One region of the Cryobacterium sp. Hz9 genome, then DNA from elsewhere that is predicted to be linked to it. Evidence: predicted binding sites of a transcription regulator. Region 1 holds the regulator's gene; the other holds the start of a gene.
The links. Region 1 encodes LexA, which represses DNA repair genes until DNA is damaged. Its sites were predicted from a motif close to TCGAACANNTGTTCGA; they were not measured.
Positions count from the first base shown of each region.

Region 2: the regulator LexA is predicted to act here: its motif matches at 1,573-1,588, upstream of E3N85_RS07335 (Rv2578c family radical SAM protein).

Region 1 is NZ_SOFC01000011.1:32,915-36,326, forward strand. Features, by position in the region: gene E3N85_RS04475 (histidinol-phosphate transaminase) at 1-502, opposite strand, end outside; gene E3N85_RS04480 (LysM peptidoglycan-binding domain-containing protein) at 561-989, opposite strand; gene lexA (transcriptional repressor LexA) at 1,278-1,985, shown strand; gene metE (5-methyltetrahydropteroyltriglutamate--homocysteine S-methyltransferase) at 2,085-3,412, opposite strand, start outside.
Region 2 is NZ_SOFC01000014.1:108,814-112,225, forward strand. Features, by position in the region: gene E3N85_RS07330 (sensor histidine kinase) at 1-139, opposite strand, end outside; gene E3N85_RS07335 (Rv2578c family radical SAM protein) at 287-1,525, opposite strand; gene E3N85_RS07340 (DNA topoisomerase IB) at 1,651-2,688, shown strand; gene E3N85_RS07345 (hypothetical protein) at 2,793-3,242, shown strand; gene E3N85_RS07350 (hypothetical protein) at 3,267-3,412, shown strand, end outside.

The sequences.
Region 1 (3,412 bases):
TCGGAGAGCAGAGAAAAATGATGTCGGGGTTGGTGCGTGTGATCTCGCTCACGGCGGTGGCCGGCGAGAGCTCGTAGTCGGCGTCGCGCGTGCCCGCAATCCAGGTGGTGTCTGTTCCCGAGGCGAGAATCGAGTACATCGAATAGGTCGGGGCAAAGCCGAGCAGACTGCGTCCGGGCCCGCCGAAAGCCTGCAACACCTGCTGCAGTACTTCGTTGGAGCCGTTGGCCGCCCAGATGTTGTCGGCGATGAGTCCTTCGCCGAGGTACCGGGCCAGTGCCTCGCGCAGGGCGGTGAATTCACGGTCGGGATACCGGTTGACCGTGCGAATGGCCTCGGCCAGGTCGGCGAGGATATCGCGAGCAACCGCCTCGGGAACGGGATGCGTGTTCTCGTTGACGTTCAGTGCCACCGGAACGTGCAATTGCGGAGCTCCGTAGGGTGTCAAGCCTTGCAGGTTGGCGCGGAGCGGAAGATCTTCGAGACTGGTCACAGGTTCCATGCTACGACCCTCTACTACGCGCCGTGTTCCGGCTCCGTGCCTCGCACGGCTTTGCGTGTTACGAGTTGGCGGGGACCTGCAGGCGCTGGCCCGGCTGCAGGGTTTCGACGGCCAGGGCGTTCAATCGCTTGATCTCCGCCACAACGTCGCGCGGGTCGGCAGCCGGAGAGATCTCTTCGGCGAGGTCCCAGAGGGTCTGGCCGGGCTCGACCGTCATGAAGACGGCGGAACCGACGTCGGTGGGCGAGTATGCCAGCGTCGCGACAACGCCGGATTCGGTCGTGTACGACATGAGATCAAGCCCCGTGGCCGAATCCGACGCGCCGGCCGGTCCCCCGTTGAGGGAGAAGACGACGGCAGCGAGCACGAGCGGCACGGCAGTGAGGGCCGTCAGCACTACTCGACCACGACGGGTGAGGCGCAGACGGGTGACGGGTGTGTGCGCTACGGCAGAGAGCGGTCGTGCGGTTGCAGATGCTGTGGTCATGTCAAACCTCCAAGGTTGGCGGGCTGCGAGTCTCGTATCCGGTCCTCGGCCGGGAGGACCGAATACGAAACTATGTTCCGAATATAACTTCGAACAATCGAACATGCAAGCTTTTTCTGGTTTAAGCCCGGAATTTCGCGCGACACACTCGAATAAGTGTTTGTTTCAGGGGCGAGAACTGGATAAACTTTCGATAGAACGATTGCTTGATTCATACTCAACCAGACACCACCGACATCCCCGCGACACGTCTGCTCAGACCGTGCGGGACCGACCTCAGGAGCGCTCATCGTGACACGAGACACCAACGGCACCCGCGACAAAGGCGGCACTCGGCGCCGTAAGAGTTTGAGCCAACGCCAGCTCGCCATTCTCGACGTGATTCAACGGTCGGTGAGCTCGCGCGGCTACCCGCCGAGTATGCGCGAGATCGGTGACGCCGTCGGTCTCGCCTCGCTGTCGAGCGTGACCCATCAGCTCAACCAACTCGAGCTCAGCGGGTATCTGCGCCGGGACCCGAATCGACCGCGGGCGCTCGAAGTGCTGATCGAAATTCCACGTGCCCCCGAAGACGTCGCCAGCAGTGACCAGGACAGCTTCCACCCGGGCGTGCAGGTCGGTGATGCAGCAATGGTTCCGCTCGTCGGCCGCATTGCCGCTGGCATCCCCATCACAGCAGATCAGCAGATTGACGAGATTTTCCCGCTCCCCCGTCAGCTCGTGGGCCAGGGCGAGTTGTTCATGCTCAAGGTTGTCGGCGAGTCGATGATCGATGCCGCGATTTGCGACGGCGACTGGGTGGTCGTGCGCCAGCAGAAGACCGCAGAGAACGGCGAGATCGTTGCGGCCATGCTCGACAACGAGGCCACGGTGAAGGTTTTGCGCAAACGCGACGGGCACACCTGGCTACTGCCGCGCAACAGCAACTTCGAACCCATCGTCGGCGACTTTGCCGACATCCTCGGCAAGGTCGTCGCGGTACTGCGCTCGGTTTAGCTTCCTGATTTCAGGCAACACGACAGGCAGTCCAGAGGCCCGACCACCGACCGGTGATCGGGCCTCAAGACTGTCCGTCGGAGCGTGCGGCGGGTCGAGTCAGACGCTGACCTGCGCGCCGCGGCGTTCGCGAACAACTCGGGTCGCGGCGAGCATGTTGTGCAGCGACTGCACGGTCTCCTCGTAGCCGCGCGTTTTCAGCCCGCAATCCGGGTTCACCCAAACCTGACGCTCGGGGATGGATTCCAGGGCGGTGTCGAGCAGCGTCGTCAGTTCATCGACGCTCGGCACCCGGGGCGAGTGGATGTCGTAGATGCCAGCCCCGATGCCGTGGTCGAACCCGCCGGCCTTGATCTCACGCACGACCTCCATGCGCGACCGAGCCGCTTCAATGCTCGTGACGTCGGCGTCGAGGTTTCGGATGGCTTCGATGACAACGCCGAACTCCGAGTAGCAGAGGTGTGTGTGTATCTGGGTCGCATCCGCTACCCCGGAAGTGGCGAGCCGGAATGAGCCGACCGACCAGTCCAGGTAGTCGGCGTGGTCCTTCGCCTTCAGCGGCAACAATTCGCGCAGGGCTGGCTCGTCGACTTGAACGATCCGGATGCCCGCAGCCTCGAGGTCGCCGATCTCATCGCGCAGAGCGAGGGCCACCTGGCGTGCCGTCTCGCCGAGTGGCTGGTCATCGCGCACGAAGGACCAGGCCAGTATCGTCACCGGCCCGGTGAGCATGCCTTTGACGGGCTTGGCAGTGAGGCTCTGCGTATATACCGACCAGTCCACCGTGATCGGTGCCGGGCGCGACACGTCGCCCCACAGAATGGATGGCCGGGTGCAGCGACTGCCATAGGACTGTACCCAGCCGTTCTCGGTCACGGCGAACCCGTCGAGGTTCTCGGCGAAGTACTGCACCATGTCGTTGCGTTCGGGTTCGCCGTGCACGAGCACGTCGAGTCCGATCTCTTCCTGCAACGCCACGACTCGGCCGATCTCGGCACGCATCAGGTCGCGGTAGTCGTCGGCGGCGAGCGTTCCCGTGAGGTATCGGGCGCGTGCCCGGCGAATGTCCGCAGTCTGCGGGAACGATCCGATCGTGGTCGTTGGCAGCGGCGGCAGCTGCAGCGCCGCGTCTTGGGCGCTCAGGCGATCGGCGTAGGCTCCACGGGTGAAGTCGGCGTTGGTTAGTGCGGCGGCACGGGCACGCACGGCTCCGTCGCGCACCCCGGGAGCGCTCCGCCGCGCTGCCAGGGCCGCCTCGGCCTCCGCCAGCGATGCCGCAATGGCGGCCCGCCCGGCGGTGAGGCCGAGCGCGAGCGTCGCGACCTGGCCGACCTTTTGGTCGGCGAAGGCCAACCAGCTCATCAGCGTACCCGGGAGCGACGTTTCATCGAGCACATCGTGCGGCACGTGCAGCAGGGACGTCGAGG
Region 2 (3,412 bases), on a different contig from region 1:
CTGGGCTGCGATTGAGGCTGAGGATGGAGCCCGACACCGCCGCCGCCATCAGACAGGTCAACGCAAACCAGTGCGCGGCCCGCGCGAGAGCGCGCGCGAGCGTCTGCTGGACCAGATGACCGGGTAACCCTAGAGACATAATTTCCCCCTCGCTAAGTATGCCACCGGGCTGCGACCGAGCCGTGTGGGCGCGGGTGGCGGACGCCGGGGGGGCGTGCGGGCGGGGTTGGGGGCGTGTGGGTGCGGGGGCGGACGCCGGGGGCGCGTGCGGTCGCGGTTACCGGGGTCAGAACAATGTGGGCGCCCATTCGGGCGGTAGTTCGGCGGCGATCAGGGATGGGCGAGCCGTGTTCACCGGGCTCCCGACCGCGCTACCTACCACTAGCTGGGCAAGGTCACTAGCGGCTGCCGGGGTGGGCGCGAAGTGGGGCGGCTTGCGGGTGGCTGGTGGGGGCATCCGTTCTGGGGACGCCGGGAGCGCGCTCGACCGCACGCCACCGGTGGAGGGGTCGACGACTCCGCGTTCGAGCCCGTGCGCGCGGATGAGCGGTCTGATGCGGGCGGCGAGCCAGGTGCGATACTCCTTGGGCGCGTATTGACCGCCGGCGTAGAGCTCCCGGTATCGGCCGACAAGCTCGGGGTGGTCGCGGGCCAGCCACTGCAGGTACCAGTCTTTGACGGCGGGCTTGAGGTTCAGCCCGGAGTAGAGCACGCTCGTGGCTCCGGCCGCTTTGGCCTGCCGCAGGGCCTCGTCGAGGTGGGCGCGAGTGTCGGTGAGGAACGGCAGAATGGGCATGAGAAAGATGCCACAGTCGAGTCCGCGTTCGCGCACCGCGGTGACCGTGGCCAGGCGTGCCTTCGTGGTGGGGGTGCCGGGCTCAACCGACTGCTGCAGCCCGGCACGCGGTCCATCGTCGGGAAGTCCTGCCTTGGGCAGTCCATCGTCGGGCAGTCCTTCGTCATAGATGGCGATCGACATGGCGAGGTCGACCGGAACACGCGCGCTCGCCTCGACGAGCAGGTCGAGGTCGCGGCGCAGCAGCGTTCCCTTGGTGAGGATGGAGATGGGGGTTTTACTGTCGGCGAGGGCCGCGATGATGCCGGGCATGAGCCGGTAGCGTCCCTCGGCACGCTGGTACGGGTCGGTGTTGGTACCGAGGGCCACCGGATGCCGCCCCCAGGTAGGTTTCGCGAGTTCTTTTCGTAAGACCTCGGCCACGTTGACCTTCACGATGATCTCGCTGTCGAAATCTTTGCCGGCGTCGAGGTCGAGGTACTGGTGGGTGGGCCGCGCGAAGCAATAGGTGCAGGCGTGTGAACAGCCGCGGTAGGGGTTGATCGTATAGCCGAACGGCAGCGCGCTCTGCCCGGGTACGTGGTTCAGCGCCGACTTGGCGAGGATCTCGTGGAACGTGATGCCGGCGAACTCGGGCGTCTGCACGCTGCGGACGAGGTTGTTCAGGCGGGCGAGGCCAGGCAGCGCTCCAACGTGCTCGGTCTGTAGTTTCTGTTCGTTCCACCGCATGCTTCAAGTCGAACACAGCTACGAGTGAAATGCAAGCTGTCCCCCAAAAAACCGGATGTTCGACATCCGCTCTGGACCAAGTCGCAGTATTGTTCCGTCATGCACCCCCTCTCGATGGCACCCGCATGACCCGGCTGCGACGCAGCGACCCGACCCGGCCGGGGTATGCTCGGCGGCGCTCGGGTACCGGCTTCAGCTACCGCGACCCGGCCGGGGGGCCCGTCACCGAGAAAGAATTACGGGAGCGGTTCGCGGCCCTCGCGATACCGCCGGCCTGGACCGACGTGTGGATCTCACCGCACCCCAACGGTCATATTCAAGCGATCGGCGTCGATGCTGCCGGGCGCCGCCAATACATCTACCATCCGGTCTGGCGCGAACAGAAGGACCGCCTGAAGTTCGAGCGTGCACTGCAGCTGGCCGAATCGCTTCCACGGGTGCGCGGCCAGGTCACCCGGGAGTTGCGCGGCGACGGCCCGCCGCGCACCCGGGCGCTCGCCGCTGCGTTCCGCATCCTCGACCGGGCCTCGCTGCGCATCGGTAGCGAGCGTTACGCCGACACCTATGGCAGCCACGGACTTTCGACACTGCTCTGTTCGCACGTCATGGTGCGAGGCGACGTGGTGCGGCTGAATTTTCCGGCCAAGAGTGGGCAGCAATTTCAGGGCGTGATAGCGGATGCCGACCTCGCGACCTACCTGCGCCCCCGACTGCGCGACCGCCCGGAAGCGCCCCTGCTGTCGTGGGTATCGGATGATGTCGAGAGCGCCGTGTCGGCGGCCGACATCAACGATTTCATCAAGGAACGCACCGGGGGCGAATTCACCGCGAAAGACTTTCGCACCCTGCGGGGCACAGCCGCTGCTGCGCAGAGCCTGGCCCAGAGCTTCGCACAGAGCTTGTCGGCAGGAACCGTGCCGTTGTCATCCCTGGCACGGCCGCCGAGCGCAGCAACCCGGAGCCGTCGCGCCGACGACCGCGCCATTGCCGAAGCGATGCGGCAGGCCGCCGATGCGCTCGGCAACACACCGGCGATCGCGCGCACGAGTTACGTCGATCCGCGCGTTGTCGACCTGTTTCGGGCGGGTGAAACCATCAACCCCGCGGGGCGAGTCTCGGTCGAAACGGCGCTGCGCGCTTTGCTCCTCGGCGACGGTGCATGATTCTCGGTGCGGGCTCCCGGTGCGGTGCGGGATATTTTCCCTGAATAGCACCTGTTCGGGGTATAACTTGATTGCCGCCCGTTGACCCCCGGAAAGGTATTGCAGTGACCCACGATTCTGACCCCATAGACCAACCACCACTCGACGCTCCCGATACCGGGCCTGATGCCGGGCCAGATGCGCCGAGCTCCCCCAGTAATCCCGACCAGCTCGTGGGACCGGACGGCCCCAACGGCCCCGCAGAGGAACACGCGGAGGAACGCGCCCAGGAACCCGCCGATTCCGCCGTTCCAGTCCCCAGCGCGAGCACCGGTCCCGACGGGCCAGCCCCGGGCGAGGCCGGGTCGACCGCCGGTGAAGCCTCTGCGGCGTCCCCGGCCGATCCGGACAGCGACGCCGAGGACGACCAGGACAACCTCGACAACGAAGCGAACCGGGATGCCGATTACACGGACGCCCCCGACCCCGGCCCCGACGACACGGCATCGAACCCGGATCTAATCGGTCACGGGGCGGACGAGGAAGACCCCGCACTGGCGGAACCAACCGCCTAGACCCATCACCCCAAAGGAGTACCCATGAAAGGCAAACTACTGTTTCTCGCTGGCACCGCGACGGGTTTCGTGCTCGGATCCCGGTCCGGACGCCAGGCCTACGACCGCCTCAGTGCGAAAGCCCACGCGTTGTGGGGCGAACCCGGCACACAGAAGGTCGTTTCGCAGGC